Regions from separate parts of the Streptomyces subrutilus genome, predicted to be linked through region 2. Evidence: riboswitches for the same ligand, from Rfam matches in the RefSeq annotation. Region 2 holds a riboswitch; each other region holds the start of a gene.

Region 1 (10,342 bases), 3.9 Mb from region 2:
GGAAGATCACCTTGCGGAAGGCCTGGCCGCGGGTGCAGCCGTCGATCTGGGCGGCCTCTTCCAGGGTCACCGGGACGGCGGCGATGAAGCCGCGCAGGGTCCAGATGGTGAAGGGGAGGATCATCACGAAGTAGATCGCGGTGAGCAGCGGGAGGCTGTTCAGCATCTCGCCGTCGCGGGCGATCATGTACATCGCGATGACCATGACCTCCCAGGGGGCCATCTGGGCCATCATCACGGTCAGGACCAGGCCCTTGCGGCCCTTGAACTTCATCCGGGCGATGGCGAAGCTCGCGGCGAGGGCGACGAGCAGGGCCAGGACGACGGCGCCGACGGTGACCAGGACGCTGTTGGTGACGTACGTCCAGAAGTTGGTGACGCCGGTGGCCTTGGCGAAGTTGTCCATCGTCGGCGTGAAGACGAAGACGGGGTCCTTGGTCAGCATCTGGTCCGCCGGCTTGAGGGCCGAGGAGAACATCCAGTAGACCGGGAAGACGAAGACGAGGGCCAGGAGCAGCGCGCCGACGTTCTTGACGACGGATCCGGGGCGCAGCGGCCGGCGGGTGCGGAGCTTCTGCGCGGGCTTCGCGGTCGCCGCGGGGGCGGACGGCGCGGGCTTCGGGGCGGTGGTCGTGCTCACTGCTCCTCCTCCTGCTTCAGGATCAGGCGGAAGTAGAAGGACATGACGATCACGAGGATCACGATCGTCAGGACGGAGATCGCGGCGGCGAGGCCGTAGTGGGCCTGGCTCTGGCCTTCGACGTAGGCGAAGACGGGCAGGATCTCGGAGGCGCGGTCGGGGCCGCCCTTCTTCATCGCGTAGACCTGGGTGAAGGCCTTGAAGACCCAGATCACCTCAAGGAAGGTGGTGATGAGGAAGAAGGGCTTGAGGTTCGGGAAGACGATCTTCCAGAAGGTCTGCCAGCCGTTGGCGCCGTCCATCCGGGCGGCCTCGTACAGTTCGCCGCCGACCGTGGTCAGTCCGGCGTACATGTTCAGGGCGACGAAGGGTATGGAACCCCAGACGACGAGGATGGTGACGATCGTCAGGGTGGAGAGGCCGGTCTCGAACCAGTTGTGCCGGTCGTATCCGGAGAAGCCGACGGTGCGCATCACCCAGTTCATGACGCCGAACTGCTCGTCGAACAGCCACTGGAAGACCTGGACGGAGGCGACGATCGGCATGGCCCAGGCCATCACCAGCGCCATCGACAGGACCAGGCGCATCCACTTGCCGAGCCGGTTGAGCAGGATGCCGATCAGGCTGCCGAGCGCCATGATCAGTGCGACGTTCGCGAGGGTGAACGCGAAGCTTCGGACGACGACGGTCCAGAAGGTGGAGTCGCCGAGGAGCTCGGTGTAGTTGTCGAACCCGGCGAAGGGGTACTTCCGCTGGATGAACTCGACCTTGTTGATGTCCTGGAAGGACAGGATCACGTTCTTGATCAGCGGGTACAGCAGGAGGACCGCGAGGCTGAGGATCGCGGGCCCGATCAGCAGGTAGGGCAGCCATCCCGAGGGGAGCGACTTTCTGCCCCCGCGAGGAGGAACCGGATGGCTGGAGCCTGGAGCGGTCGTGGGCGCCTTCGGCCGTCCGGCGGACTTCGGTGGTGCGTCCTGTGGAGCGCTGGTCGCCGCTCCCTGGGAGTGCACGGTCATGTCTTGGCTTCCTCGCGGTTGACTGTGGAGTCAAATGCGCGACCGGGGGCGCGGCAGGCGCGGGGCGCCTGCCGCACCCCCCGGTGCGTTCACACTGCTGGGTCCTGCGGATCCTGCGGGGTGGGACTACTTGTTGATGCGGCTCGCGATTTCCTTGTCCGCGTCCGCGCCCGCCTTGGCGGGGTCCTCACCGTTCAGGACCTTGGTCATGAACTCCTTGATGGGGTTCGGCTCGGTCTCGACGTTCGCCCAGCCGGCCGTGACCGGGGTGATCTTGCCGTTGAGGCCGGCCTTGGCCATGGCCTCGGCGAAGGAGCCCGCGGGGGCGGCGAAGTTCGCGCCGGCCTGGTTCGGGAGCAGCGCGCCCTTGGTCTCGGCGGCGTACTTGGTCATCTGGTCCTTGCCTGCGGCGAGGGCCAGCCACTCCTTGGCGAGCTCCTTGTTCTTGGACCGCTCGGCGACCGCGAGGTTCGAGCCGCCCAGGAAGACGGTGCTGGTCTTGTCGGCGGTCTTGCCCGGGATCGGGAAGTAGCCGAAGTCGGCTTCCTTGCCCGCGTCCTTGAGCGCCTTCTCCGCGCCGCCGGCCTCCCAGCCGAGACCGATCCACGAGGCGACGCCGCCCTTGGGGATGATGTCGGTGGACTGCTGCGGGTTGGCCTCGTCCTTGTCCTTCGGGGCGGTGGAGAAGGACTGGAGCTTCTTGTAGAACTCGATGGCGGAGGCGGCCTGCGGAGTGCCCAGCCCGCCCTTCCACTTGTCGCCGTCCTTGACGGCGAGGTCGCCGCCCTCGTCCCAGATCAGACCGGCCAGGACGTACCAGCTCTGGCCGGGGAGGTAGAGCGCCTGCGAGGCCGGGTCGGCCGCCTTCAGCTTCTCCAGGCCGGCCACCCACTCGTCGCGGGTCTTCGGCGCGGTGACGCCGGCCTTCTCGAAGGCCTTCTTGTCGTAGATGACGACGCGGTTGGCGGCGTACCAGGGGGCGGAGTAGAGCTTGCCGTCGACCTCGGCCGAGGCGAGCATGCTCTTCTGCCAGGCGTCGGCGCCGAGCTTGGCCTTGTCCTTGGTCAGGTCCGCGAGGCCGCCGGTGACCGCGTAGCCGGCGGTCTGGGTGTTGCCGAGCTCGATGACGTCCGGCGGGGTGTTCTCGGAGAGGGCCGTGGTGACCTTCTCCTGGATGCCGGTCCACTTCTGCTCTTCGACCTTGACCGTGACACCGGGGTGCTTGGCCGAAAACTCCTTGTTGACCTCGTCGAGCCAGGCCTTCGGCGCGGAGCCGTCCATCACCCAGACGGTGATCTCCTTGGCGCCGCCCGCGTCGGTCTTGCCCTTGTCGTCGCCGCCGTTGCCGCACGCCGCGACTCCGACCATCATGCCCGCGACACTGACCGCCGCGATGAGCTTGCGCTTCACGCCACCCTCCTCAGGGATGCTGCCTGCAACTTCCCTCGCCCAACGTGGTGACGTACGTACCAAGTACTGCCCGTGGGGCCGGGATCTGATCCATGATTGGTTTAGACCAGTAGCTGGAGCTTGGCCTAGACCTTTAGGGGTGTCAAGGGTCTAATGAGCGGGTGATCGGTCCGTTATCGGACCGACACCTGGGGAGAGAGAAGGCCTGTCCCCCCGCACGTGTCACGATGTGACCGCACATATCGGAGGAGCCGGTGACGGCAGCGAAACTGGAGTCGGGAAGGCGGGCGGCGATGGCCACCGAAGGGGCGATCACGGAGCCGGAAGGCGGGGCGGCCACCCGCACGGCACGTGTACCCAAGTACTACCGACTCAAGCGGCACTTGCTCGACATGACCGAGACCCTACCGCCGGGCACGCCCGTGCCGCCCGAGCGCACCCTGGCGGCCGAATTCGACACCTCCCGGACCACCGTCCGGCAGGCGCTCCAAGAGCTCGTCGTCGAGGGCCGCCTCGAACGCATCCAGGGCAAGGGCACCTTCGTGGCCAAGCCCAAGGTCTCCCAGCCGCTCCAACTCTCCTCGTACACCGAGGACATGAGGGCGCAGGGCCTGGAGCCGACCTCACAGCTCCTGGACATCGGATACGTGACGGCCGACGACACCCTGGCCGGGCTGCTCAAGATCACCACCGGTGGGCGGGTGCTGCGCATCGAGCGGCTGCGCCTGGCCAGCGGCGAACCGATGGCCATCGAGACCACGCACCTTTCGGCCAAACGCTTCCCCGCGCTGCGCCGTTCGCTGGTCAAGTACACCTCGCTCTACACGGCCCTCGCCGAGGTGTACGACGTACGGCTCGCCGAGGCGGAGGAGACCATCGAGACCTCCCTCGCCACCCCGCGCGAGGCCGGCCTGCTCGGCACCGACGTCGGGCTGCCGATGCTGATGCTCTCCCGGCACTCGCTGGACGCCGACGGGGAGCCGGTCGAGTGGGTGCGTTCGGTGTACCGCGGCGACCGCTACAAGTTCGTCGCGCGCCTCAAGCGCCCCGCGGTCTGACGGCGGTCCGGGACCGGCGGCGGAGCCGGTCCGGGACCACACCGGGACCATCGGGACGATCGGCACCCCGCCGGGCGGACGCGACGTACCGGTATGCGGACGGGGTCTTACGCGGACCGGGCAATCCCCCGTAGATTCCCTGCGCTTACGCAGATGATCGACGACGGGACGAGAATCATGGCGAAACCGGAAGCAACAGGTACAGAGCGGGACGCGGCAGGCCCGGACGCGACGCAGGGCCCGCCTTCCCCCAGGTCCATCGCCGTGTGGGTGCTCGTCGGTCTCGTCGGCGCACTCGGCTGGGGCGTCCTGGCCCTCTCCCGCGGCGAGGAGATCTCGGCGGCCTGGCTGCTCGCCGCCGCCCTCGGCTCGTACGCCATCGGCTACCGCTTCTACGCGCGGTTCATCGCGCACCGCGTGCTGAAGGTGGACAAGACCCGGGCCACCCCCGCCGAGCGGCTTGACAACGGTGTCGACTTCCACCCGACCGACCGCCGCGTCCTGTTCGGCCACCACTTCGCCGCCGTGGCCGGCGCCGGCCCGCTCGTCGGCCCCGTGCTCGCCGCACAGATGGGCTACCTGCCGGGCACCATCTGGATCGTCGCCGGCGTCATCTTCGCGGGCGCCGTCCAGGACATGGTCACCCTCTTCTTCTCGACCCGGCGCGACGGGCGCTCGCTCGGGCAGATGGCGCGGGACGAGATCGGCCCCGTGGGCGGAGCCGCCGCCCTCGTCGCCGTGTTCGCCATCATGATCATTCTGCTGGCGGTGCTGGCGCTGGTCATCGTCAACGCCCTCGCCCACTCCCCCTGGGGCGTCTTCTCCATCGGCATGACCATCCCGATCGCCCTGTTCATGGGCTTCTACCTGCGCGTGCTGCGGCCGGGCCGGGTCACCGAGGTCTCGGTGATCGGCGTCGCGCTGCTGCTGCTCGCCATCGTCGCGGGCGGCTGGGTCGCCGAGTCCTCGCTGGCCGGCACCTTCACGCTGGAGAAGGAGACGCTGGTCGTCTGGATGGTCGCGTACGGATTCGTCGCCTCGGTGCTGCCGGTGTGGATGCTGCTCGCGCCCCGCGACTACCTGTCGACCTTCATGAAGGTGGGCACGATCGCCCTGCTCGCCGTCGGCGTCGTGATCGCGATGCCGACCCTGAAGATGCCCGCGGTCACCGAGTTCGCCACCCGGGGCGACGGTCCGGTCTTCGCCGGCTCGATGTTCCCCTTCGTCTTCATCACCATCGCGTGCGGCGCCCTGTCCGGCTTCCACTCGCTGGTCTCCTCGGGCACCACCCCGAAGATGATCCAGAAGGAGACCCAGGTCAGGGTCATCGGCTACGGTGCCATGCTCACCGAGTCCTTCGTCGCGATCATGGCGATGATCGCGGCCTGCATCATCGAGCCCGGCCTCTTCTTCGCCGTCAACTCGCCCCCCGGCGTCATCGGCACCACGGTCGAGACGGCCTCGCAGGCCGTGACCGGGTTCGGCTTCGCCATCAGCCCCGACGCCCTCGCGCAGGCCGCGAAGGACGTGGAGGAGGCCAGCCTGCTGTCCCGTACGGGCGGCGCGCCGACCTTCGCGCTCGGAATGTCGGAGATCTTCTCGGCCGTCATCGGCGGCGCCGGCATGAAGGCCTTCTGGTACCACTTCGCCATCATGTTCGAGGCCCTCTTCATCCTGACCACCGTCGACGCGGGCACCCGCGTCGGGCGGTTCATGCTCCAGGACACCCTCGGCAACGTGCACAAGTCCTTCAAGGACGTCAGCTGGAAGCCCGGCGTCTGGCTGGCGAGCGCGGTCGTCGTCGGCGGCTGGGGCTACTTCCTGTGGGTCGGCGTCAAGGACCCGCTGGGCGGCATCAACCAGCTCTTCCCGCTGTTCGGCATCGCGAACCAGCTGCTCGCCGCGGTCGCCCTGGCCGTCTGCACCACCCTGCTCGTCAAGTCCGGGCGGCTCAAGTGGGCCTGGGTGACCGGCGTCCCGCTGGCGTGGGACGTGGCCGTCACGCTCACCGCCAGCTACCAGAAGATCTTCTCCTCCGACGTGAAGGTCGGCTTCTTCGCACAGCGCGACAAGTACCAGGCCGGCATCGACGCCGAGAAGGTCCTGCCGCCCGCGAAGTCCATGGCGGAGATGCACACCGTGGTCACCAACGCCACGGTGGACGGCGTGCTGTCGGTGCTGTTCGCGGTCCTGATCGTGATCGTGCTGCTGGACGCGGCCCGGACCTGCTTCAAGGCCATCTCCGCCCCGGAGTCCGTGAAGCTCTCCGAGGTCCCGTGGTCCGAGTCGAAGATCGTCGCACCCGCCGGGCTGATCGCCACCGCCGAGGAGCGGGCCGAGCTGGCCGCGGCCGGCCTCGACTCGGGCGGCGGCCGCGCCAAGGAGCCGGTCGCGTGAACCGCTCGGCGGCCGGCGCCGCGGGGCCGGCCCCGTCCGGGTGCGCGGGACCCGCCCCCGGACGGCTGCGCCGGGCCCTGGCGCGGGCGCGGTTCTACGTGCGGGAGTTCTCCGGGGAGGCCGCCTACGACCGGTACGTCGCCCACGCCCGCGCGCACGACCCGGACGCCGAGGTCCCCACCCGCCGCGCCTTCGAGCGGGCCCGCACGGATGCCCGGGAGGCCGATCCCCGCGAGGGGTTCCGCTGCTGCTGAGCGGCCGCGTACCGAAGGGCCCCGCCCCTCCCGGCGGGGCCCTTCGGCGCACCCGGGTCCGGGGCCGTTCGGTCCTCCGGCACACTCGGTGCCATGGACATCACGATCAGGACGGCGCTGCCCGCCGACTACGCGGAGCTGGGCGAGATCACGGCGGGGGCCTACCTCTCCGACGGGCACCTGGACTTCGGCGACGGCGACCCCTACCTCCACACGCTGCGGGACGTCGCCGGCCGCGCCGCCCGGGCCGAGGTGCTCGTCGCCGAACTCGGGGGCCGCCTGCTGGGCGGCGTGACCTTCGCCGCGCCCGGCAGCCCGCTCGCCGACATAGCCGGGCCGGGCGAGGCCGAGTTCCGGATGCTGGCCGTGGCCCGGGAGGCGCGCGGGCAGGGCGCGGGCGAGGCGCTCGTGCGCGCCTGCCTGGAACGGGCGCGGGCGATCGAGGGGGTGGAGGCGGTGGTGCTGTCCACCCAGCAGGGCATGGAAGGGGCCCACCGGATCTACGTCCGGCTGGGCTTCACCCGTACTCCGGAGCGGGACTGGGCGCCGATCGACGACCTCCTGCTGCTCACGTACCGGCTGAACCTGTAGCCGCGCCGACACTACATGTGGGGGCTTCCACAGAGAGGCGCCCCCACATGTATGCTCAGGGCTGCTGTCGCCGCAGGGGAATCCGGTGTGAATCCGGAACTGTCCCGCAACGGTATGAAATGCACCCATCGGTGCATCCGCAAGTCCGAGGACCTGCCGACAGCGCACCCGGCTCGACCGAACCGGGTGCCGATACGTCCGGGCCTCGCGGTTGGGCCGGTGGACGCCATGCGGTGCACGTACCGCCCACCCTGTCGGGGTGTGCGCGTGCGCATCCCCGCGTGCGCCCCTCGCACCCCGCCCCGCCGAAGACCGGGCCGAGCGAGGGAGAGCTCCCGCCGTGACCATCGCGCCTTCCGCACCGCGCGCCGAGTCCGTTCCGTCCACGGTCCTCACGGGACCGGGCGAAGGTCCCGGGGCCGCGATCCTGCGCACCCTCACCGAGCTGACGGCCGACCTGCCGGACACCGACCCGGGCCGGGTCGCCGCCGCCGCGCTGCGCGGCCGCAGCTCCGTCGCGGACGAGGCGGAGCTGCGCGGCCTGGCCACCGAGGCGGCCGCCGGGCTGATCTCCGAGGACCCGGCCTACTCCCGGCTCGCGGCCCGGCTGCTGACGCTGGCCGTGGCCGAGGAGGCCGCCGGCCAGGGCGCCACCTCCTTCTCCGCCTCCGTCGCCGTCGGTCACCGCGAGGGCCTGATCGCCGACCGCACCGCCGCCTTCGTGGCGGCGCACGCGGCCCGCCTGGACTCGCTGGTCGAGCTGGCGCTCGCCGAGGGCGCCGACGACCGCTTCGGCTTCTTCGGCCTGCGGACCCTGCACAGCCGCTACCTGCTGCGCCACCCGATCACCCGCCAGGTCGTGGAGACCCCGCAGTTCTTCATGCTGCGCGTGGCCTGCGGTCTCGCGGAGGACGACAGCGTGCGCGCCGTCGAGGAAGTGGCCTCGCTGTACCGGCTGATGAGCCGCCTCGACTACCTGCCGTCCTCCCCCACCCTCTTCAACTCCGGCACCCGGCACCCGCAGATGTCCTCCTGCTACCTGCTGGACTCCCCGCTGGACGAGCTCGACTCGATCTACGACCGCTACCACCAGGTCGCGCGGCTGTCGAAGCACGCCGGCGGCATCGGCCTCTCGTACTCGCGCATCCGCGCCCGCGGTTCGCTGATCCGCGGCACCAACGGCCACTCCAACGGCATCGTGCCGTTCCTGAAGACCCTCGACGCCTCCGTCGCCGCCGTGAACCAGGGGGGCCGCCGCAAGGGCGCCGCCGCCGTCTACCTGGAGACCTGGCACGCGGACATCGAGGAGTTCCTGGAGCTGCGCGACAACACCGGCGAGGACCAGCGCCGCACGCACAACCTGAACCTCGCGCACTGGGTGCCGGACGAGTTCATGCGCCGCGTCAACGCCGACGCCCCGTGGTCGCTCTTCTCCCCCGCCGAGGTCCCGGAGCTGGTGGACCTGTGGGGCGAGGAGTTCGACGCCGCCTACCGCAAGGCCGAGGCGGACGGCCTGGCCCGCAAGACCATGCCCGCCCGCGAGCTGTACGGCCGGATGATGCGCACCCTCGCGCAGACCGGCCAGGGCTGGATGACCTTCAAGGACGCGTCCAACCGCACCGCGAACCAGACCGCCGAGCCGGGCACGGTCGTGCACTCGTCCAACCTGTGCACCGAGATCATCGAGGTCACCGACGACGGCGAGACGGCCGTCTGCAACCTCGGCTCGGTCAACCTGGGCGCGTTCGTCCTGACGGAGACGGGCGACATCGACTGGGAGCGGCTGGACGAGACCGTCCGCACCGCCGTGACCTTCCTCGACCGCGTGGTGGACATCAACTTCTACCCGACCGAGCAGGCCGGCCGCTCCAACGCCCGCTGGCGTCCGGTGGGTCTGGGCGCGATGGGCCTCCAGGACGTCTTCTTCAAGCTGAAGCTGCCGTTCGACTCCCCCGAGGCGAAGGCCCTGTCCACGAAGCTCTCCGAGCGGATCATGCTCGCCGCGTACGAGGCCTCCTGCGACCTCGCCGAGAAGAACGGCCCGCTGCCGGCCTGGGAGCAGACCCGGACCGCGCGCGGCGTCCTGCACCCCGACCACTACGACGTGGAGCGGAACTGGCCCGAGCGCTGGGACGCGCTGCGCGCCCGGATCGCCGCGACCGGCATGCGCAACTCGCTGCTGCTGGCCATCGCGCCGACGGCGACGATCGCCTCGATCGCGGGCGTGTACGAGTGCATCGAGCCGCAGGTCTCCAACCTGTTCAAGCGCGAGACGCTCAGCGGCGAGTTCCTCCAGGTCAACGCGTACCTGGTGGACGAGCTGAAGCGGCTCGGCGTATGGGACGCCCAGAGCCGCGAGGCGCTGCGCGAGGCCAGCGGGTCCGTGCAGGGCTTCGGCTGGATCCCGGCCGAGGTGCGCGAGCTGTACCGCACGGCGTGGGAGATCCCGCAGCGCGGTCTGATCGACATGGCGGCGGCCCGCACCCCCTACCTCGACCAGTCGCAGTCGCTGAACCTGTTCCTGGAGACGCCCACCATCGGCAAGCTCAGCTCGATGTACGCGTACGCCTGGAAGCAGGGCCTGAAGACCACCTACTACCTGCGCTCGCGCCCGGCGACGAAGATCGCCCGCGCCGCGCAGGCCACCACCCCGGTGGCGCTCCCGCAGGCCGCGGCCGACGCGGACGCGCTCGCCTGCTCCCTTGAGAACCCCGAGTCCTGCGAGGCCTGCCAGTAATGAGCTCCAACGACACCAAGAACCTCCTGGACCCGGGCTTCGAGCTCACGCTCCGTCCGATGCGCTACCCGGACTTCTACGAGCGCTACCGCGACGCGATCAAGAACACGTGGACGGTGGAGGAGGTCGACCTCCACTCGGACGTCGCCGACCTGGCGAAGCTGACCCCCTCCGAGCAGCACATGATCGGCCGGCTCGTGGCGTTCTTCGCGACGGGTGACTCGATCGTCTCGAAC
Region 2 (10,342 bases):
GCACGGGCGCGGTGTCGCGGTGGCCGACCAGCACCGACCAGGAGTCGCCGAGGTCGAAGGGCGGGGCCCCGGTCGCGATCTCGTAGAGGACGCAGCCGAGGGAGTAGAGGTCGCTGCGGTGGTCGACCTCCCCTCCCGCGATCTGCTCGGGCGACATGTAGTGCGGGGTGCCCATCGCCATGCCGCCGCCGGTGAGCTTGGCGGTGAATCCGATGTCGTGGGCGAGCCGGGCGATGCCGAAGTCGCAGATCTTCACCGTGCCGTCGGTGAGCCGCATGATGTTGGCCGGCTTCAGGTCGCGGTGGACCACGCCCTGGTCGTGGGTGTAGCCGAGGGCGGCGGCCATCTGCTCGGCGATGTCGAGCACCACCTCGACGGGGAGCGGGCGGGCCTCGTTGTCCTCCAGCAGCTGGCTGAGGTTGCGGCCTTCGAGCAGCTCCATGACGAGGTAGAGGCAGCCCCCGGTGGCGCTGTCGTCGCCGAAGTCGTGCACGACCGTGACGCCCCGGTGCTGCAGGGCCGCCGCGACGCGCGCCTCGCGCCGGAACCGCTCGCGCAGGACTTGGGTGAAGTGGGCGTCCTGTTCGGCGCCGATCGGTTTCAGGCACTTCACGGCGACCTGCCGGCCCAGCGACTCGTCGCGGGCGCGCCACACCTCGCCCATGCCGCCGCGCCCGATCAGATCGAGCGACCGGTACCGGCCCTGGATCAGTCTGGACTCCGCCATGTCTTGAAGTCGCCCCCGTCGTTGTGCCACGCCCTCCCCGGCCCGTCCAGTATGGCCGCTGATGTACGCAGTGTGTACGGGGAGGGGCGACTCCCGGGGCCCAGGCGACGCATCGCTCTCACGATGTGGCCCGGTGGCAACTGCCAGCGCAAACCTGCGGGAATACTGCGCAAGGCGTGACCTGTGAGACGCAGGCGACGGGTGGTGCTCCGCGGGGCCGGAGCGGGGCGGCCGTACAACCGGTGGGCCCAGCCGGGCAGGCTCGCGTAGGCGAGGCCGGCGAGCGGACGCCACAGCAGGTTTCGGCCAGGGACGAGGAGGGGGTGGATCGGCGGGCTGCGGAGGAAGTCGTCCACGGCGTGCGCGTCCGCACCGGCGGCGAGGACGGGGCGGACCGCGTCGAAGTACGCGGCCAGGGCCGCCGTACCGGCGGGGACGGCGGCCGGGTCCAGGCCCACGAGGCGGGCGTTGGCACGGTTCTCGTCCACGTAGCGGTCGGCCTGGGCGGGGGTCAGCGGGACGCCGGAGCGGCGCAGGACGTGCAGGAAGCTGTCGATCTGCGCGCAGTGGACCCACAGCAGCAGCTCGGGGTCGTCGACGGGGAACCGGAGGCCCGTCCGCGGGTCGGTGGCGGAGAGTCGGCGGTGGATGGCCCGGACGCGGGCGCCGGCGCGTTCGGCGGCGTCGGTGGTGCCGTAGGTGAGGGTGCCGACGAAGTCGGCGGTGCGCAGCAGGCGGCCCCAGGCGTCGGCACGGAAGTCGCTGTTCTCCATGACGCCGCGCACGGCGCGCGGGTGCAGGGCCTGGAGGTAGAGCGCGCGGACCCCGGCGATCCACATCACCGGGTCGCCGTGGCACTGCCAGGTGACGGAATCCGGCCCGTACAGCCCCGGATCGGGGCCGGGCGCGGGGCGCGTCGCGGTGGTTCGCGCACCGGGCGCCGGGCACGCCGCGGCGGCCTCCGGACCCGGTGCGGGGTGCGTCGGTCCGGCGGAGTCCGGTGCTCCTCCGGTCGACGGGGTGCCGTGTGAGGGGGTGCCTCGGTCCGTACCCATCGCCGTACCTCCCTGTCGCGGGCGCACCCGGACCTTCCAGGCTACCGACGCGCGCCCGCGCACGGCAGGCCCGCGGCGGTTCCGGCTTCGCGCGGGCGCGCGGGAGCCCGGTGCCGCGCCCGGAAGGCCCGGAGGGCGCCCGGAAGGCCGCGACCGCGCGCACGGGGTCCCGGGGGGGGGGACCGCGCGCCGCCGAGGCCGCCTCCGCACCCCGTTCCCCACACCGTTGCGCACTGCGGTCCGCACCCCGTGAGCCCCGCCCCAACGACACCACCCGTCCCACGTGTCTCAGTTCACGGTCCGCGATGTGGGAATCTCCGGCCGTTCTCGACCGCGGGGGCCTACGCTGCCCCTGCAGCTGGTTCGCCCCGTCCGCCAGGCGGGATGCGTCGTAAGAGGGAACCCGGTGGGAATCCGGGACTGCCCCGCAGCGGTGAGCGGGAACGACCGCCGTCATACGCACTGGGCCCGTACGGGTCTGGGAAGCGACGGCCAGTAGGTGCCCGCCGGGAGACCGGCAGGCGAGCCCGCGAGTCCGAAGACCTGCCCGTTGCCCGCACGCGTCCGTTCGCGTGCGGTGATCCCGGTGACCTCGTGGGCGGGTCGGCGCAGATGTCAGGCGGAGTGTCCGCGCGTACCCCGTACGCGGCGGCGGCGACCGTCCGGCACGTCACCCCTCCCCCGCGGTTCCGGGCTGTCTCACGACACGCACGCTCGCGAAGGAGAGTCACGTGACAACCGAGTCCGCAGCCACGGCCGCCCGCGCCACCGTCCACGGTTACCCCCGCCAGGGCCGCAACCGCGAGCTCAAGAAGGCCGTCGAGGGCTACTGGAAGGGCCGCGTCGACGCGGACGCCCTCCGGGAGACCGCCCGGGAGCTGCGCCGCGGCAACTGGCGCCAGCTCGCCGACGCCGGCATCCACGAGGTCCCGACCGGCGACTTCTCGTACTACGACCACGTCCTGGACACCAGCGTCATGGTCGGCGCCCTGCCCGCCCGCCACCGCGCCGCGGTCGAGGCGGACCCGCTGGACGGCTACTTCGCGATGGCCCGCGGCACCCAGGACGTGGCGCCGCTGGAGATGACCAAGTGGTTCGACACCAACTACCACTACCTGGTGCCCGAGCTCGGCCCCGACACCGTCTTCACCGCCGACCCCGGCAAGCAGGTCGCCGAGCTGACGGAGGCCCTCGCACTGGGGCACACCGCCCGGCCCGTCCTGGTGGGGCCCCTGACCTACCTGCTGCTGGCCAAGCCCGCTCCGGGCGTCGCGGACGACTTCGTGCCGCTCACCCTGCTCGACCGGCTGCTGCCCGTCTACGCCGAGGTGCTGGCCGCCCTGCGCGCCGCCGGAGCCCGGTGGGTGCAGCTCGACGAGCCGGCGCTGGTCCAGGACCGCACCCCGGCCGAACTGAACGCCGCCGCCCGCGCCTACCGGGAGCTCGGCGCCCTCACCGACCGTCCCAAGCTGCTCGTCGCCTCCTACTTCGACCGGCTCGGCGAGGCCCTGCCGGTGCTGGCGAAGGCGCCGGTGGAGGGGCTGGCGCTGGACTTCACCGAGGCCGCCGCGGCGAACCTGGCGGACCTGGCGGCGGTCGGCGGACTGCCCGGCAAGCGGCTCGTCGCCGGCATCGTCAACGGCCGCAACATCTGGATCAACGACTACCAGAAGTCGCTGACCACCCTGGGCACCCTGCTCGGCCTCGCCGACCGGGTGGACGTGGCCGCGTCCTGCTCGCTGCTGCACGTCCCGCTGGACGCCTCCGCCGAGCGGGACGTCGACCCGCAGATCCGCCGCTGGCTCGCCTTCGCCCGGCAGAAGACCGCCGAGATCACCACGCTCGCGCGCGGGCTGGCCCAGGGCACCGGCGCCATCGCCGCCGAACTCGCCGCCAACCGGGCCGACCTGGCCTCCCGGACCGGCTCGGCCATCACCAACGACCCCGCCGTACGGGCCCGCGCCGCGGCCGTCACCGCGGGCGACACCCGCCGGGCCCAGCCCTACCCCGAGCGGGCCGCCGCCCAGCGGGCCCACCTGGGGCTCCCGCTGCTGCCCACGACGACCATCGGCTCGTTCCCGCAGACCACCGAACTGCGCACGGCACGCGCCGATCTGCGGGCCGGACGCATCGACACGGCCGGGTACGAGGAGCGCATCGAGGACGAGATCCGCGAGGTCCTGGCCTTCCAGGAGAAGAGCGGCATCGACGTGCTCGTGCACGGCGAGCCCGAACGCAACGACATGGTGCAGTACTTCGCCGAGCAGCTGACCGGCTACCTCGCGACCCGGCACGGCTGGGTCCAGTCGTACGGCACGCGCTACGTCCGCCCGCCGGTCCTGGCCGGTGACATCTCGCGCCCCGAGCCGATGACGGTGCGCTGGACGGCCTACGCCCAGGCGCAGACGGCCCTGCCGGTCAAGGGCATGCTGACCGGCCCGGTCACCATGCTCGCCTGGTCCTTCGTCCGGGACGACCAGCCCCTCGGCGACACCGCGCGGCAGGTGGCGCTCGCGCTGCGCGACGAGGTGGGCGACCTGGAGGCCGCCGGCACGGCGGTCATCCAGGTCGACGAACCCGCCCTGCGCGAGACGCTCCCGCTGCGCGCCGCCGGCCACGCCGGCTACCTCGCCTGGGCCACCGAGGCCTTCCGCCTCACGACCTCCGGGGTGCGGCCGCAGACCCAGATCCACACGCACATGTGCTACGCCGAGTTCGGCGACATCCTCCGCGCCATCGACGACCTCGACGCCGACGTCATCAGCCTGGAGGCCGCCCGCTCGCACATGCAGGTGGCCGACGAGCTGGCGGGCGCCGGGTACCCGCGCGAGGTGGGTCCGGGCGTGTGGGACATCCACTCCCCGCGGATCCCGTCCGCCGAGGAGGCCGCGGCCCTGCTCCGCAAGGGGCTGGAGGCCATCCCGGCCGAACGCCTGTGGGTGAACCCGGACTGCGGCCTGAAGACCCGCGGCTGGCCCGAGACCCGGGCCTCGCTGGTGAACCTCGTCAGCGCGGCCCGTACGGTGCGCGCCGAAATCACCTCTGCCTGAGGGAAGTTGACAGCCCGTACGATGCGAGCTGCCCCGGCCCCCACGGGCCGGGGCACACCACCGAATGCGCGCACAGCCGGGGGAAGCCCATGTGAATCCGGCGCTGACCTGCAACCGTGAACGGCCCGTCCGGGCCGTGAGTCGGAGAACCCGGGTGCGACGCGCACTGCCTCCCACGGTCACGGTCCGCAGCGCGAAGCCACCGGCCCCGGGCCCGCCCGCCCCGGCGGCGGTTCGGCGTACTGGAGCGTCTCGGTGAACGGGACGCCCACCCCGGTCGGCGGCTGCCGGTTCAAGCTGAACGCGGGTGACCGGGCGGCCTTCACCTGGACCTCCTTCTGATCCGTCCGCAGATCCGTGCGGCGCCCGGGTGCCGCGGGCCGGGCGACCGGCCGGCGGCGCCGTCGGGCGGCCCGGGCCGGGCCGGGCCGGTCAGCGGCGGACGCGGGGCATGCCCAGGCCGATCCAGGAGATGATCTCGCGCTGGATCTCGTTGTTGCCGCCGCCGAAGGTGAAGATCACCGCGCTGCGGTAGCCGCGTTCCAGTTCGCCGTGGAGGACCGCGCCGGCCGAGCCGTCCTTGAGGGAGCCCGCCGCGCCGACGACCTCCATGAGCCAGGCGTAGGCGTCCCGGCGGGCCTCGGAGCCGTACACCTTGACCGCGGAGGCGTCCTGGGGGGTGAGGGTGCCGGCCTGGACGGCGTTGACCATCTGCCAGTTGAGCAGTTTCATCGCGTCGAGCCGGACGTGCGTGCGGGCGAGGCGGCCGCGGACCCAGGCGAGGTCGATGACGCGGCGGCCGTCCGCCAGCCTGGTGCCGGCGGCCCAGCGTTGGACGTCGTGGAGGGCGCGGATGGCCATGGTGCCGTGGGCGGCGAGGGTGACGCGTTCGTGGTTGAGCTGGTTGGTGATCAGGCGCCAGCCCTTGTTCTCCGCGCCGACGCGGCGACTCGCGGGGACCCGGATGTCCTCGTAGTAGCTGGCCGTGGTGTCGTGCGAGGCGAGCGTGTTGATCAGGGTGTACGAGTAGCCGGGGTCGGACGTCGGCACGAGCAGCATGGTGATGCCCTTGTGGGCGGGGGCGGCCGGGTCGGTGCGGACGGCGAGCCAGACCCAGTCGGCGGTGTCGCCGTTGGTCGTCCATATCTTCTGGCCGTTGACCACGTAGGTGCCGGTGTCCTCGTCGCCCTCGCGGACCGCGCGGCAGGCGAGGGCCGCCAGGTCGGTGCCCGCGTCCGGCTCGCTGTAGCCGATGGCGAAGTCGATCTCGCCGGCCAGGATCTTCGGCAGGAAGTACGCCTTCTGCTCGTCGGTGCCGAACTGCATGAGGGTCGGCCCGACGGTGTTGAGCGCCATCAGCGGCAGCGGCACGACGGCCTGGGCGGCCTCGTCGAAGAAGATGAACTGGTCCATGGGCGACATGCCCCGCCCGCCGTACTCGCGCGGCCAGCCGACCCCGAGCCACCCGTCGGCGCCGAGGCGGCGGATGGTCTCCCGGTAGAAGCGCTTCTGTGCGGCCGGGTCCTCGTAGCGGGCGTAGACGTCCTCCGGGACCAGCTCGGCGAAGTAGGAGCGCAGCTCGGCGCGCAACTGCTGCTGCTCAGGCGTGTATTCGAGGTGCACGGCGCCTCCGGGGGTCTCGCGGTCCAGCCGGTCGCTGGCGTGGCGGCGGTCAGACTAGAACCTGTTCCAAGAATTCGGAAGGACCCGGAGCGGCCGGGTTCGGCGGCGGCACCGGGCCCGGGCGCGCGGTGTACCCGGTGGTGCGGCGGGGCGCCGTGCCGCCCGCACCGCACCGGCCCGGTACGGCGGATCAGTTCAGGGCGCGCAGCATGGCCTCGGCCGTCGCCGCCATCGCCGTACGGGCCTGCGCCAGGTACGGCCTCGGGTCCGCCGGGGTCAGGTGGGCGCGGATGGCCCCGGTCATCGCGAGGTTCAGCGCGGTGCCGATGTTGACCTTGCGGATGCCTCCGGCGACGGCCGCCGCGAGTTCGGCGTCCGGCAGGCCGGAGGAGCCGTGCAGGACCAGCGGGACGTCCACCGTCTTGGCGAGCCGGGCCAGCAGGGCGTGGTCCAGGGCGGCGGTGCGGGTGGTCATGGCGTGGCTGCTGCCGATGGCGACGGCCAGGGCGTCCACCGCGGAGTCGGCGACGAACCGCCGGGCCTCGTCGGGGTCGGTACGGGCGCCGGGCGCGTGCGGGTCCAGGGGCGCGGCCCCGTTCTTGCCGCCCACCTCGCCGAGCTCGGCCTCGATCCACAGCCCGTTGGCGTGCGCCCAGTCGGCGGCGGACCGGGTCGCCTCCAGGTTCTCGCCGTACGGGAGGTGCGCGCCGTCGTACATCACCGAGCTGTAGCCCGCGTCGCAGGCCTGGCGGAGCAGTTCGGTGCTCTTGACGTGGTCCAGGTGCAGGCCGACGGGGACGGCCGCGGCCTCCGCGCAGGCGGCGGCGGCGCGGGAGATGGGCAGCAGCCGTCCGCCGCGGAACGCCACGGCGTTCTCGCTGAGCTGGAGGATGACGGGGAGCCCGGCCGCCTCGGCCCCGGCGACGACCGCTTCGGCGTGCTCCAGGGTGATGATGTTGAACGCGGCGACGGCGCGGCCGGCGGCGGCCGCCTCCCGGACGAGCGGGCCGGCGGGGACCAGGCTCATCGGACGGCCTCCTCGCTCGCGGCGAGGACCACCGAGCGGGTCAGGTGGCGCGGCGCGTCGGGGTCCAGCCGGCGGTGGGCGGCGACGGCCAGGGCCAGGCGGTGCACCCGGACCAGTTCGGCCAGCGGGTCGAGCCGGCCGGCGATCCACTCGGCGCCGGTCTCGCGCACCTGCCCCGCGAGCCCCTCGGGCGCCTCGTCGAGCGACCAGGTGACGGTGCCGGGCCCGGAGACGCTGATGGGGCCGTGCCGGTACTCCATCGCGGGGTAGGACTCGGCCCAGGAGAGCGAGGCCTCGCGCATCTTCAGCGCGGCCTCGTGGGCGAGGCCGGTGCTCCACCCCCGGCCGAGGAAGGTGAACTGCCCCCGCGTCTGGAGGCCTTCGGGCAGCGGCTCGGCCAGGGCGGTGCGCGCGTCGGCGACGGCGGCCGGCGAGTGGAGGCCGGCGTGGGCGCGCAGCAGGGTGAGGGCGGTGGTGGCGAACCGGGTCTGGACGACGGACCGTTCGTCGGCGAAGTCGAGGATCACGAGCGCGTCGGCGACGGTCGCCACGGGGGTGTCCGGGTCGCCGACGACGGCGGTCGTGGGCACGCCCGCACCCCGCAGCGCGGCCAGCAGGTCGAGCACCTCGGTGGTGGTGCCGGACCGGGTGAGGGCGACCACCCGGTCGTAGTGCCGGTGGCGCGGGAACTCGGAGGCGGGGAAGGCGTCCGTCTCGCCCTGCCCGGCTTCTTCGCGCAGCGCGGCGGCGGCCTGGGCCATGTAGTACGAGGTGCCGCATCCGACGATCGCGGTGCGCTCTCCCGGCCGCGGCAGCACCGCCCGCCGGGCCGGTGCCAGTTCCGCGGCCCGCTCCCAGCAGGCGGGCTGCGTGCCCAACTCGTGCGCGACGTGACTCATACAGGCTCCCTCGGGCGGCAGGCTGGTGCTCGTTTCTGCAAGGTAGCGCGCCCTTTCACGCAAGTTCAAGCATCTCCGGCGGAACGGCCGGGTCATTGTCGTTCGCGTCTGGCGCCCGCGCCCGCCCGCCGCGGCGTACGCCCGCCGGGCTCCGGTCCCCGGCGGCCGGGCCCCGCGGGCTTCAGTGGGCCGGCAGCCGCTCCGACTCCCGTACCAGGGCGGCCAGGACGGGAGCGATCAGCGGGTGGGACTCGGCGCCGCGCCGGGCCGCGGCGAAGACCCGCCGGGTGGCGGCCGGGCCGGCGACGGGCCGCACCCGCACCTCCTTGAGGTCCATGCCCCGCAGCGCCGACCGCGGCACCAGCGCCACCCCGGCCCCCGCACCCACCAGCGCGGTGACGGCCCGGAAGTCGTCGGAGGAGTGGGCGAACCGGGGTTGGAAGCCGGCGAGTTCGCAGGCGAGCAGGGTCACGTCATGGCACGGGTTGCCCGGGTACTGGCCCACCCAGTCGGAGTCGGCCAGGTCCGCCAGCGACACCGCGGGCAGGTCGGAGAGCGGATGCCCGGACGGGAGCACCGCGTCGAAGGGCTCCGCGTAGAGGGGCAGGACGGACAGCCGTCTGTCGTCCGCGCCCGGCCCGCCGCGGTACTCGACCGCGAGCGCGACGTCGGCCTCGCCGTCCAGCAGCATCGGCAGGCTCTGGTCCCCCTCGGCGTCCCGGACGCGCAGCCGGATGCCCGGACGGTCCCGGGCCAGGCGGGAGAGGGCCGGGGCCAGCACCTCGGCGATGCCGGTCGCGAAGGCGGCCACCGTCACCTCGCCGGCCGAGCCGCCCGCGTACGCGGCCAGTTCGGCCTCCGCCCGCTCCAGCTGCGCCACCACCTCGTGGGCGTGGCCGAGGAGGATCTCCCCGGCCGCCGTGAGCCGCACCCCGCGGCCGCTGCGGGTCAGCAGCACGTGGCCGGTCTCCTGTTCCAGCGCGGCGAGCTGCTGGGAGACGGCCGAGGGGGTGAGGTACAGGGCTGCGGCCGCGGCGGTCACCGTACGGTGGTCCGCCACGGCACGCAGGATGCGCAGCCTGCGGGGGTCGATCACCCCTCCATTGTCTCAGCCGGCCGGGGTACCGGCGGCCGTGCCCACCGCCGCCCCGGCGCCCGCGCCGAGGGCGGCGCGGGCGTCGACGAAGGCCGCCACGGCGCGCTCCACGTCCGCGGTCGAGTGAGCCGCGGAGAGCTGGACGCGGATGCGCGCGGCGCCGAGCGGGACCACCGGGTAGGAGAAGCCGATCACGTACACCCCGCGCTCCAGCAGCAGCTCCGCCATCTTCGCGGCCTCGGCGGCGTCGCCGATCATCACCGGGGCGATGGCGTGGTCGCCGGGCAGGATCTCGAAGCCGGCCTCGGTCATCCCGGTGCGGAAGAGCGCGGTGTTGGCGGCGAGCCGCTCGCGCAGGTCGTCGGCGGACTCCAGCAGGTCCAGGACCTTGAGGGAGGCGGCAGCGATGACCGGGGCGAGGGAGTTGGAGAAGAGGTACGGGCGCGAACGCTGGCGCAGCAGCTCGACGATCTCGGCGCGGGCGGCCACGTAGCCGCCGGAGGCCCCGCCCAGGGCCTTGCCCAGGGTGCCGGTGATGATGTCGACCCGGTCCATGACCCCGTGCAGTTCGGGGGTGCCGCGGCCGCCGGGGCCGACGAAGCCGACCGCGTGGGAGTCGTCGACCATGACCATCGCGTCGTACCGGTCGGCCAGGTCGCAGATCTCCGCGAGCGGGGCGACGTAGCCGTCCATGGAGAAGACGCCGTCGGTGACGATCAGGCGGCGCCGGGCGTCCTGCGACTCCTTGAGCCGGGTCTCCAGCTCGGCGAGGTCGCGGTTGGCGTAGCGCAGCCGGCGGGCCTTGGAGAGGCGGATGCCGTCGATGATCGAGGCGTGGTTGAGGGCGTCGGAGATCACCGCGTCC
Region 3 (10,342 bases), 4.2 Mb from region 2:
GGTCGGGAACCAGCCCCAGCACGTGGTGCCCTCCTGGGACATGAAGACCCTGTGGGTCAACAACAACCGGGGCCACACGCTCACCCCGATCAACCCGGCCACCGGCGAGGCGGGGAAGCCGGTCGAGGTGCACGACCCGTACAACCTGTACTTCACGCCGAACGGCAAGTACGCGATCGTCATGGCCTCGATGGACAAGGAACTCGTCTTCCGCGATCCGCACACCATGGACCGCGTGAAGACCGTCCCGGTGAGCTGCTTCGGCGTCAACCACGCCGACTTCTCCGCCGACGGCCGCTACTTCATCGTGAGCTGCGAGTTCTCCGGCGAACTCCTCAAGGTCGACACCGAGAAGATGGAGGTCATCGGCCAGCAGAAACTGCCGTTCGAGGGCGCCATGCCGCAGGACGTCAAGGTCTCCCCGGACGGCAAGACCTTCTACGTCGCCGACATGATGGCGCACGGCATGTGGGTGCTCGGCGGCGACAAGTTCGAGACGCCCAAGCTCCTGCCGACCGGAAAGGGCTGCCACGGCCTGTACGTGAGCCGCGACTCCAAGGAGATGTACATCTCCAACCGCGGCGAGGGCACCGTCTCGGTCTTCGACTTCCCGAAGAACAAGCTGACCAAGAAGTGGGAACTGCCGGACGGCGGCAGCCCCGACATGGGCGGCGTCTCCGCCGACGGCAAGGTGCTGTGGTTGTCGGGCCGCTACGACGCCGAGGTCTACGCCATCGACACGGCCACCGGCAAGGAGCTCGCCCGCATTCCCGTCGGAGGCGGCCCGCACGGCCTCGCCGTGTACCCGCAGCCCGGCCGCTACTCGCTCGGGCACACCGGCATCTTCCGGTAGCCGGCCGTACGCGGCCGCCCGCGCACGGCGCGCACGGCGGTGCCCCGGGAGCTCCCACGGCCCCCGGGGCACCGGCTCGGGCCCGTCCGCCGACGGGCGTCGCCGCCACCAGGCGACGGGCAGCCGCCGTGGCAGCCGCTTGATGGAGCCCGTGCGCCCCACCAGGTTCTCCGCCGGCGCCGCGAGCGCAGCCCCGGCAGCCGTTCCACCAGCACCTCCAGCACGATCTCCGCATGCGCCCGGCCCGGGGACGACGCCGGGCAGAAGTGCCGCAGGGCCGCGGAGCAGGGGTCGGCGTACCCGGCCCGCAGGTCGGCCGGGCCGCCCTCGGCGGCCATGTAATCGAAACAGACCCGCGACTGCGCGTCCGTGACGGATTCACCTTCCGGTACCTTGGATCCGACGAAGTTCAGGGCCATCTCCACACAGCCCTCACGGAATGCGTCGCCGGTATCCGGGAAATGCATCACGCGGCGGTGCAGAAGTTGGTGGACGGGGTCGGACTGGAACTCGGAACGCGCCCCCACGCGGATTTCCGCCTGGGGCGGGCCTGATTCCTCCACGGCTTTCAGGATGTGTCGCCGCACGGCGCGGCCCGCGGCGGACGGATCGTCAGGTCCCCCGCGCTCGGAGCTGACGTAGCCGTTTCCGGGGCTCACCCCGATGAGCACATGGTAGCCGTCTTCCCGGACACGGCGGCGGGTACGGGTGAAGGGCAGAACGTCGCATGATGCGTCGGCTGTGATCGTCACCCGTGTGATCGCCCTTGTCGCCGCTTGTCCCGGGAGCCCTGCGCTCCTGGCGTGGCGGCAATGCCCGTACGTTGTGCCGTGATGCCGGAGCGTGACGGGAGCGGACCGGAATTCTTGGCCGGAATTGTCACTTCCGTGTTGTCCGAAGGTGATGTGAATTCCTTTCCGCCGCCCGAACGGGACCCCCGGCGAAGGCGTCCGCGGACGGCGGCTACCCTGAGCCGGTCAACAAGCACCAAGAAGGGGTGGACCCAGTGGCTGACATCGAGAGCGCACGGGCGACGTTCGACAAGTTCGACGTGAACGGTGACGGCTTCGTCACGGCCGACGAGTACAGCGCGGCCATGAAGGCGATGGGCGACGCGTACGTCACCGGCGCCGTCGCGGACGCCGTCCTCGCGTCCAAGGACGCGAACGCCGACGGCCTGCTGAGCTTCGACGAGTTCTGGGGCGCCCTGAACAAGTAGTCCCGGCCCGCGCCCCCGCCCCGCCTGCCGGGGGCGGGGGCGCCGTCACGCCCCGGGCCCGCCGGAGCCGTCCTGCGCCCCCTCCATGGTCCCGACCTCCGCCAGCGCCTCCTCCAGCCACGCCAGCCAGAACCCCTCCAGCGCGATCCCGCCGTGCAGCACGAGCCGGCGCAGCCGGTCCTCCACGGCGTCACGGCCCGGCGGGAAGTCCCGCTCCTCGATGGCCTCGTACCGCGCCAACCGCTCGCGGTGCAGCTCCAGATGGCGCCGCAGCTCGGGCCCGAGCCCCCGCGGCCCCACCACCCCCGCCGCGCGGATGCGCAGCAGCAGCGGGTCGCGCATCGGCTTGGGGTCCTGGCTCTCGGCGACCCACCGCGCGAGCTCCGCGCCCCCCGCGGGCAGCACCTCGTACTCCTTCTTCTGGCCCCGCACGGGCACCTCGCCGGGCAGCGCCCGGATCAGCCCGGACTCCTCCAGGCGGCCCAGCTCCCGGTAGATCTGCTGGTGAGTCGCGGACCAGAAGTACCCGATGGACCGGTCGAAGCGACGGGTCAGCTCCAGCCCGGACGAGGGCTTCTCCAGCAGGGCGGTGAGGATGGCGTGCGGCAGCGACATGGCGCCATCCTAGGTACGGCCCGGGCGGCGCGGCGGGCGCCGCGGGACGCTACCGCACGGCGCTACCGCAGGGCGCCCAGCGCCTCCGGGGTCCTCGGACCGGGGGCGGCCGGGTCCAGCAGGCCGCGCGCCCGGAGGAAGGCCGTCACCGCCGGGGACCAGGCCTGGCGCAGCCCGGCCGAGGCCAGCAGCTCCGGGTCCGACAACAGCTCCACCGCCGGGCCGACGCGGATGCCCGCCGGGGTCAGCACCGCCGCGTCGTCGGCCCAGCGCACCGCCAGGTCCACGTCGTGCGTGGCCATCACCACCGTGGTCCCCGCGCCGCGCAGCCCCGCCAGCGCGTCGAGCAGCCGCTCCTGGCCGTCCGGGTCCAGCCCGGCCGTCGGCTCGTCCAGGATCAGCACCCGCGGGGCCATCGCCACCGCCCCGGCGATGGCCGCGCGCTTGCGCTGACCGTACGAGAGCAGGTGCGTCGGACGGTCCCGCAGCGCGGTGATGTCCAGGGCCGCGAGCGCCCCCGCGACCCGGGCGCGGACCTCGTCGGCGGGCAGGCCCAGGTTCATCGGGCCGAACGACACGTCCTGTTCGACCGAGGCCGCGAACAGCTGGTCGTCGGGGTCCTGGACCACCAGCTGCACCGCCGTGCGCAGCCGGGTCAGCCCGGCACGCCGGTACGACACCTGCGCACCGTCCAGCAGCAGCGCGCCGGCGGCGGGCCGCAGCCCCCCGCTCAGCAGCCGCATCAGCGTGGTCTTGCCGCTGCCGTTGCGCCCGAGCAGGGCCAGCGCCCGGCCCCCGGTGATCCCGAAGTCCACGCCGGACAGGACGTCCGGGCCGTCCTCGTACGCGTAGCGGACCCCCACCAGCTCCACCAGCGGGCCCGCCGGCGTGGTCCCCGGCGGCTTCTCCAACGGCTTCACAGGTACAGCTCCTTGAGTACGAGGGTGGCGGCGACGAGGGCCGTCAGCAGGGCGGCGGTCCCGGTCAGGAACCGCCAGGACAGCGCCGCCTCGGGCACGAGCACCCGCAGCGCCCCGTCGTAGCCGCGACCCGCCAGCCCCGACTGGAGCCGGGCCGCGCGGTCGAAGGCCCGGACGAACGTGGTCGCGGCGAGGCCGGCCACCGAGCGCCAGGCCGCGGCCCGGCCGGTGGTCCCCAGACGGGCCGCCTGGGCCTGGCGGACCCGGGTCAGCGAGTCGAGCAGCAGGAAGCCGATCCGGTACATGACCAGCGCCACGTCCACCACCGGCGCCGGGACGCCGGCCCGCACCAGACGCGGCAGCACGTCCGAGACGGGAGTGGTGAACGCGAACAGCAGCACGCCCAGCGAGGCCGCCGAGGTCCGCAGCAGCAGTTCCCCCGCGTGCCGCGGCCCGTCGGGGGCCAGTGCGACCGGCCCGGCCGGACCGCCCACCGCGAACAGCAGCGGCAGCGCCCCCGTGAAGCAGAAGCCCAGCGGGATCCGGAAGGCCCGCCACAACTGCCGCCCCGGCACCCCGGCGGGACCCAGGAGCACGGCGAGGGTGGCGGCGGCGACCAGCGGGCCGCCCGGCCAGGGCGGCAGGCACACCGCGGTGACCGTCAGCCCGATCCCCAGCAGGGCCTTCTCCAGGGGATGGCGGCGGCGCCAGCGGCTGCCGTGCGCCGCCGCGTCGATCGGCAGCACCGCCTACGACTCCACGGCGCGGTCACCGGTGGCGGCCGCCGCGGCCGCCGCACCCTGGCGGCGGCCCTTGCGGACGCCGAAGTAGTACGCGAGCACCCCCGCGCCCAGCGCCGCCTGCAAGGCGAACAGGGCCGACTCGACCTCCCCGGAGGGCGGTTCGTACAGGGGCGAGAACCAGGGCTCGTAGTCCGGCTTCAGCTCGGTGATGGCCGACTCCGCCTGCGCGTCGGCGCCCGCGAACGGCTCCTCCTTGCCGTCGCCCATGCCCAGGGCCAGCGGGAGGACGGCCAGCGCCGCCACCAGGAGCAGCAGCAGGGTGTTGATCTTCGCGTTCCGCGTCATCAGAGCGCCGCCTCCTGCTTCGCCGTGCGCCGGGTGAGCTTCGCGACGCCGAGCCGGACCAGGTCCGACCGGCTCGACTGCATGAGCAGCCGCATCACCAGGACGGTCAGCAGCCCCTCGCTCACCGCCAGCGGGATCTGCGTGAGGGCGAAGATCTCACCGAACTTCACGAGCGCGCCCGTGAACCCGGTGGCCTGGTCGGGAAAGGCCAGCGCCAGCTGCACGGAGGTCACGCAGTAGGTCACCAGGTCGGCGAAGAAGGCCCCGAAGAACACGGAGACCATCAGCGGCGCCCCGGTCCGCCGGAGCAGGAGGTAGACGCCGTACCCCGCCCACGGGCCGGCGATCGCCATGGAGAAGACGTTGGCGCCGAGCGTGGTCAGCCCGCCGTGCGCCAGCAGCAGCGCCTGGAACAGCAGGGTGATCGTGCCGAGCACCGCCATGATCGGCGGCCGGAAGAGGATGGCCCCGAGCCCCGTACCGGTGGGATGGGAGCAACTTCCCGTCACCGAGGGTATTTTCAGGGCGGACAGGACGAATGTGAACGCTCCGGACGCACCGAGGAGCAGGGTGCTCTCCGGATTGGCCTTGACCTCGCGGGTCAGGGCCCGGACGCCGTGGACGACGAAGGGAGCGGACGCGGCGCCCCAGGCGACCGCGTGCAAAGGGGGCAGGAACCCCTCGGCGATATGCATGAGTGGGGAGACCTCTCCAGCACCTCGTGGATGGACAACGCGCCCCGGCCGGTCTCCTGGCTCACGGGTACTGATGCCCGGACTCCGCCTTCCCGGGGCCGAGCGGTCTCCCGCGTGGTCCCAGTGGCTTCCCGTAGGAGTGGCGCCGGACTTCCCGATCACAGTGGCGAGGGCCGCACCGGTTTCCCACCGGTTTCCCGAACACCAAGGCCCGATGACCCTAGTCGGCCGTGCGGGCCTCCACCAACCCGCCCCGGTGCACCCGCCGTCCGCCCGGGTCCGCGCTCAGCCCGGCAGCAGCGCGCTGAGCTCCGCGTCGAGGTCGTACTGCCGGTGCTCCTGGCCGCGCGGGACCAGCAGGGTCAGCCGGCGGCACAGTTCGCGCACGTCCTTGGCGCGGGCGGACACCACCGCGCCGTGCTCGCCGTTGCTGAAGGCGAGGAAGACGCGCGGCTCGCTGCCCTCCCAGCACGGCCACACCCGGAGGTCGCCCTCGCCGGTGGCCCGGGACTCCCCGTCGAGCAGCAGGTCGCGGGCGAAGACCCAGCGCGCCAGGTACCGGCCGCCGCCGTGCAGGTCCACGGACACTTCGTACGGCCGGTCGCAGCGGTAGGCGAAGACCCCCCGCAGCGTGACGGCGACCGGGGAGGCCTCCAGCCGCAGCGGGAGGACGCGGTGTTCGGTGGTGACCAAGGGAGTGCGCCTCTCTGCCGGCATGCGCGTGCCCCGCGGGCCGTTCCGCGGTTCTCCGCCCTCCGGGCAACCTAACCCCGCCGCGACCCCCGGCCCCCCTGCCGAAGGTCCCGTCCCCCAGGGCCGCTGGGCCCCTCTCGGCCGCGGCGGCGCCGGGTCAGCACTCGATGACGTTGACCGCGAGGCCGCCGCGGGCGGTCTCCTTGTACTTGACCTTCATGTCCGCGCCGGTCTCCTTCATGGTCTTGATGACCTTGTCCAGGGAGACCTTGTGCGAGCCGTCGCCCCGCATCGCCATCTTCGCCGCCGTGACCGCCTTCACCGCGGCCATGCCGTTGCGCTCGATGCACGGGATCTGGACCAGGCCGCCGACCGGGTCGCAGGTCAGGCCCAGGTTGTGCTCCATGCCGATCTCCGCCGCGTTCTCCACCTGCTCCGGAGTGCCGCCGAGCACCTCGGCCAAGGCCCCCGCCGCCATCGAGCAGGCCGAACCGACCTCGCCCTGGCAGCCGACCTCGGCGCCCGAGATCGAGGCGTTCTCCTTGAACAGCATGCCGATCGCGCCCGCCGCGAGGAGGAAGCGGACCACGCCGTCCTCGTCCGCGCCCGGCACGAAGTTCATGTAGTAGTGCAGGACCGCGGGCAGGACCCCGGCCGCGCCGTTGGTCGGCGCCGTCACGACCCGCCCGCCCGCCGCGTTCTCCTCGTTGACCGCCATCGCGTAGATCGTCGCCCACTCGCTGCGGTGCAGCATCGGGTCGCCCTCGGTGCGCAGCTGCCGCGCCGTCGACGCGGCCCGGCGCTTGACCCGCAGGCCGCCGGGGAGGATGCCCTCGCGGGACATGCCCCGCGCCACGCAGGACTGCATCACGCGCCAGATCTCCAGCAGGCCCTCGCGGATCTCCTCCTCGGTGCGCCAGGCCTTCTCGTTCTCCAGCATCAGCGAGGAGATCGACAGGCCGGTCTCGTTCGCGAGGCGGAGCATCTCGTCACCGGAGCGGAAGGGGTACTTCAGCACGGTGTCGTCGAGCTTGATCCGGTCCTCGCCGACCGCGTCCTCGTCCACGACGAACCCGCCGCCGACCGAGTAGTAGGTCTTCTCCAGCAGCGGGGTGCCCGCCGTGTCGTACGCGAAGAGGGTCATGCCGTTCGCGTGGTACGGCAGCGAGCGCCGGCGGTGCAGGATCAGCTGGTTCGGCTCGTCGAAGGCGATCTCGTGCGCATCGCCTATCTCCGCGCCCATCAGGCGCAGCCGGCCGCTCTGCCGGATGCGCTCGACCTCGGCGTCGGCCGTCTCCACGTTCACCGTGCGGGGCGAGTGGCCCTCCAGGCCCAGGAGCACCGCCTTGGGGGTGCCGTGGCCGTGGCCGGTCGCGCCGAGCGATCCGAACAGCTCGGCGCGCACCGACGCGGTCTGGGCGAGGAGGCCGTCCTTCTTCAGGCGGGTCACGAACATGCGCGCGGCCCGCATGGGGCCGACGGTGTGGGAGGAGGAGGGACCGATGCCGATGGAGAAGAGGTCGAAGACGGAGATGGCCACGGTGGCGGACTCCCTTGTCTGCTCGTGGGGTGGGAGGGGCAGGAGAGGCGGATTGGTCGGATTTTGTCCGGCAGTCGAGCTTAACGCGACGCGGTGAACGGCCCGGCTGCCGGACGGGGCGCCGAGATGGCCGTCAGGCGCGGCCGGGGCGCGGCGGCCCGCGGGCCCGCACCGCCCTTCCCCGTACGCCTGCCCCGTTCCCGCCCCCGTACGTACGCCCGCAGGGCCCGGAACCGGCCGGGGGCCGCGGCCGGGCGGCGCCGCGCGGCCATGCGAAGGGCCCGGCCCGCGCAGGAGCGGGCCGGGCCCTTGCGGAACGCGCCTAGAGCGACGGGTACAGCGGGAACTTCGCGGCGAGCGCGGTGACGCGCGCCTTCAGGTCCTCGCTGTCGTACTCCGGCTTCAGCGCGGCCGCGATGATCTCCGCGACCTCGGTGAACTCGGCGGCGCCGAAGCCGCGCGTGGCCAGCGCCGGCGTGCCGATCCGCAGGCCCGAGGTGACCATCGGCGGCCGCGGGTCGTTCGGGACGGCGTTGCGGTTGACCGTGATGCCCACCTCGTGGAGGCGGTCCTCGGCCTGCTGCCCGTCCAGCTCGGAGTCGCGCAGGTCGACCAGGACCAGGTGCACGTCCGTGCCGCCGGAGAGGACGGACACGCCGACCTCGGTGACGTCCGGCTGCACCAGGCGGTCGGCGAGGATCTTCGCGCCTTCCAGGGTGCGCTCCTGGCGCTCCTTGAACTCGGGCGAGGCGGCGACCTTGAAGGACACCGCCTTGGCCGCGATCACGTGCTCCAGCGGACCGCCCTGCTGGCCCGGGAAGACCGCGGAGTTGATCTTCTTGGCGAGCTCCTGCGTGGACAGGATCACACCGCCGCGCGGACCGCCGAGGGTCTTGTGCGTGGTGGTGGTGACCACGTGGGCGTGCGGCACCGGGTTCGGGTGCAGCCCCGCGGCGACCAGGCCGGCGAAGTGCGCCATGTCGACCATCAGGTACGCGCCGACCTCGTCCGCGATCCGGCGGAAGGCGGCGAAGTCCAGCTGGCGCGGGTAGGCGGACCAGCCGGCGACGATCAGCTGCGGCTTGGTCTCCTTGGCGAGGCGCTCGACCTCGGCCATGTCCACCCGGCCGGTCCCGTCCACGTGGTACGGGACCACGTTGTACAGCTTGCCGGAGAAATTGATCTTCATGCCGTGGGTCAGGTGACCGCCGTGGGCCAGGTTCAGGCCCATGATCGTGTCGCCCGGCTTCAGCAGCGCGAACATCGCGGCGGCGTTCGCCTGCGCACCGGAGTGCGGCTGGACGTTCGCGGCCTCGGCGCCGAAGAGCGCCTTGATGCGGTCGATCGCGATCTGCTCGACCACGTCGACGTGCTCGCAGCCGCCGTAGTAGCGGCGGCCCGGGTAGCCCTCGGCGTACTTGTTGGTCAGGACCGAGCCCTGGGCCTCCATGACGGCCACCGGAGCGAAGTTCTCCGAGGCGATCATCTCCAGGGTCGACTGCTGGCGCACGAGTTCGGCGTCGACTGCGGCGGCGACGTCCGGGTCGAGCTCGTGGAGCGGGGTGTTCAGCACAGACATCAAGATCCCCTGAGGTCAGTTGTCGGAGTGGGTGAACGCGGCGTAGTCCTCGGCCGACAGCACGTCGGTCGGCTCGGCCGAGATGCGCACCTTGAACAGCCAGCCGCCCTCGAAGGGCGCCGAGTTCACCAGCGAGGGGTCGTCCACGACGTCCTGGTTGGCCTCGACGACCTCGCCGGACACGGGGGAGTACAGGTCGCTGACCGACTTGGTCGACTCCAGCTCCCCACAGGTCTCGCCCTCGGTGACGGTGCCGCCGACCTCGGGGAGCTGGGCGTAGACGACGTCACCGAGCGCGTTGGCCGCGTACTCCGTGATGCCGACCGTCGCGACGCCGTCCTCGGCGGCCGACAGCCACTCGTGCTCCTTGGTGTAACGCAGCTGCTGGGGGTTGCTCATGACCTGATTCTCCTGGATGCGGGGGACTGGATACGAACAGCGGTCTCGCGTGCCGAGACGGCACCGCACGGGTTCTCCGTACGGCAGGGGCCTGCGGCGGGACTACTTCTGCCGCTTGTAGAACGGCAGCGCCACGACCTCGTACGCCTCATGCGTACCGCGAATGTCGACGCCGACGCCGGAGGTGCCGGGCGCGGCGTGCGCCGCGTCCACGTACGCCATCGCGATCGGCCTGCCCAGCGTCGGGGACGGGGCGCCCGAGGTGACCTCGCCGATCACCTCTCCACCGGACACCACCGGGAAACCGGCCCGCGGCACGCGGCGGCCCTCGGCGATCAGTCCGACCAGCTTGCGCGGCGGGTTCGCGGCGGCGCGCTCGGCGGCGGCCTCCAGCGCGGCGCGGCCGACGAAGTCCCCCTCCTTCTCGAACTTCACGACCCGGCCCAGCCCCGCGTCGAACGGCGTGAGGGAGGTGCTCAGCTCGTGCCCGTACAGCGGCATGCCCGCCTCCAGACGCAGGGTGTCGCGGCAGGACAGGCCGGCCGGGACCAGGCCGACGCCCGCGCCGGCCTCGGTCAGCGCCTCCCACAGCCGCACCGCGTGTTCGGGCGCGACGAACAGCTCGAAACCGTCCTCGCCGGTGTAGCCGGTCCGGGCGATCAGCGCGGGCACGCCGGCGACGGTGCCCGGCAGACCGGCGTAGTACTTCAGCCCGTCCAGGTCGGCGTCGGTCACGGACTT

What was found. A riboswitch is a leader RNA that binds a small molecule or an ion and turns the genes downstream of it on or off. The one in region 2 is predicted to bind cobalamin.
Region 1: it holds a riboswitch for cobalamin, as region 2 does, so the genes downstream of both, CP968_RS11625 (ribonucleoside-diphosphate reductase subunit alpha) here and metE (5-methyltetrahydropteroyltriglutamate--homocysteine S-methyltransferase) in region 2, are expected to answer to the same signal.
Region 3: it holds a riboswitch for cobalamin, as region 2 does, so the genes downstream of both, CP968_RS10390 (energy-coupling factor ABC transporter permease) here and metE (5-methyltetrahydropteroyltriglutamate--homocysteine S-methyltransferase) in region 2, are expected to answer to the same signal.

The regions. Positions count from the first base shown of each region.
Region 1 covers NZ_CP023701.1:2,729,265-2,739,606, forward strand. The annotation lists gene CP968_RS11585 (carbohydrate ABC transporter permease) at 1-553, opposite strand, end outside; gene CP968_RS11595 (carbohydrate ABC transporter permease) at 637-1,659, opposite strand; gene CP968_RS11600 (extracellular solute-binding protein) at 1,786-3,069, opposite strand; gene CP968_RS11605 (GntR family transcriptional regulator) at 3,363-4,127, shown strand; gene CP968_RS11610 (carbon starvation CstA family protein) at 4,305-6,524, shown strand; gene CP968_RS11615 (CstA-like transporter-associated (seleno)protein) at 6,590-6,778, shown strand; gene CP968_RS11620 (GNAT family N-acetyltransferase) at 6,872-7,369, shown strand; cobalamin riboswitch at 7,411-7,544, shown strand; gene CP968_RS11625 (ribonucleoside-diphosphate reductase subunit alpha) at 7,710-10,106, shown strand; gene CP968_RS11630 (ribonucleotide-diphosphate reductase subunit beta) at 10,106-10,342, shown strand, end outside.
Region 2 covers NZ_CP023701.1:6,659,208-6,669,549, reverse strand. The annotation lists gene CP968_RS29670 (serine/threonine-protein kinase) at 1-727, opposite strand, end outside; gene CP968_RS29665 (oxygenase MpaB family protein) at 709-1,782, opposite strand; cobalamin riboswitch at 2,125-2,347, shown strand; gene metE (5-methyltetrahydropteroyltriglutamate--homocysteine S-methyltransferase) at 2,514-4,832, shown strand; partial or broken gene CP968_RS35080 (DUF4430 domain-containing protein) at 5,058-5,174, shown strand; gene CP968_RS29650 (acyl-CoA dehydrogenase family protein) at 5,265-6,455, opposite strand; gene CP968_RS29645 (class II fructose-bisphosphate aldolase) at 6,646-7,482, opposite strand; gene CP968_RS29640 (SIS domain-containing protein) at 7,479-8,381, opposite strand; gene CP968_RS29635 (LysR family transcriptional regulator) at 8,563-9,477, opposite strand; gene CP968_RS29630 (glycine C-acetyltransferase) at 9,490-10,342, opposite strand, start outside.
Region 3 covers NZ_CP023701.1:2,441,708-2,452,049, reverse strand. The annotation lists gene CP968_RS10425 (YncE family protein) at 1-853, shown strand, start outside; gene CP968_RS10420 (tRNA-dependent cyclodipeptide synthase) at 820-1,605, opposite strand; gene CP968_RS10415 (EF-hand domain-containing protein) at 1,860-2,072, shown strand; gene CP968_RS10410 (PadR family transcriptional regulator) at 2,118-2,687, opposite strand; gene CP968_RS10405 (energy-coupling factor ABC transporter ATP-binding protein) at 2,750-3,607, opposite strand; gene cbiQ (cobalt ECF transporter T component CbiQ) at 3,604-4,353, opposite strand; gene CP968_RS10395 (energy-coupling factor ABC transporter substrate-binding protein) at 4,357-4,695, opposite strand; gene CP968_RS10390 (energy-coupling factor ABC transporter permease) at 4,695-5,390, opposite strand; cobalamin riboswitch at 5,420-5,614, opposite strand; gene CP968_RS10385 (SsgA family sporulation/cell division regulator) at 5,676-6,083, opposite strand; gene CP968_RS10380 (L-serine ammonia-lyase) at 6,241-7,623, opposite strand; gene glyA (serine hydroxymethyltransferase) at 7,946-9,202, opposite strand; gene gcvH (glycine cleavage system protein GcvH) at 9,218-9,601, opposite strand; gene gcvT (glycine cleavage system aminomethyltransferase GcvT) at 9,704-10,342, opposite strand, start outside.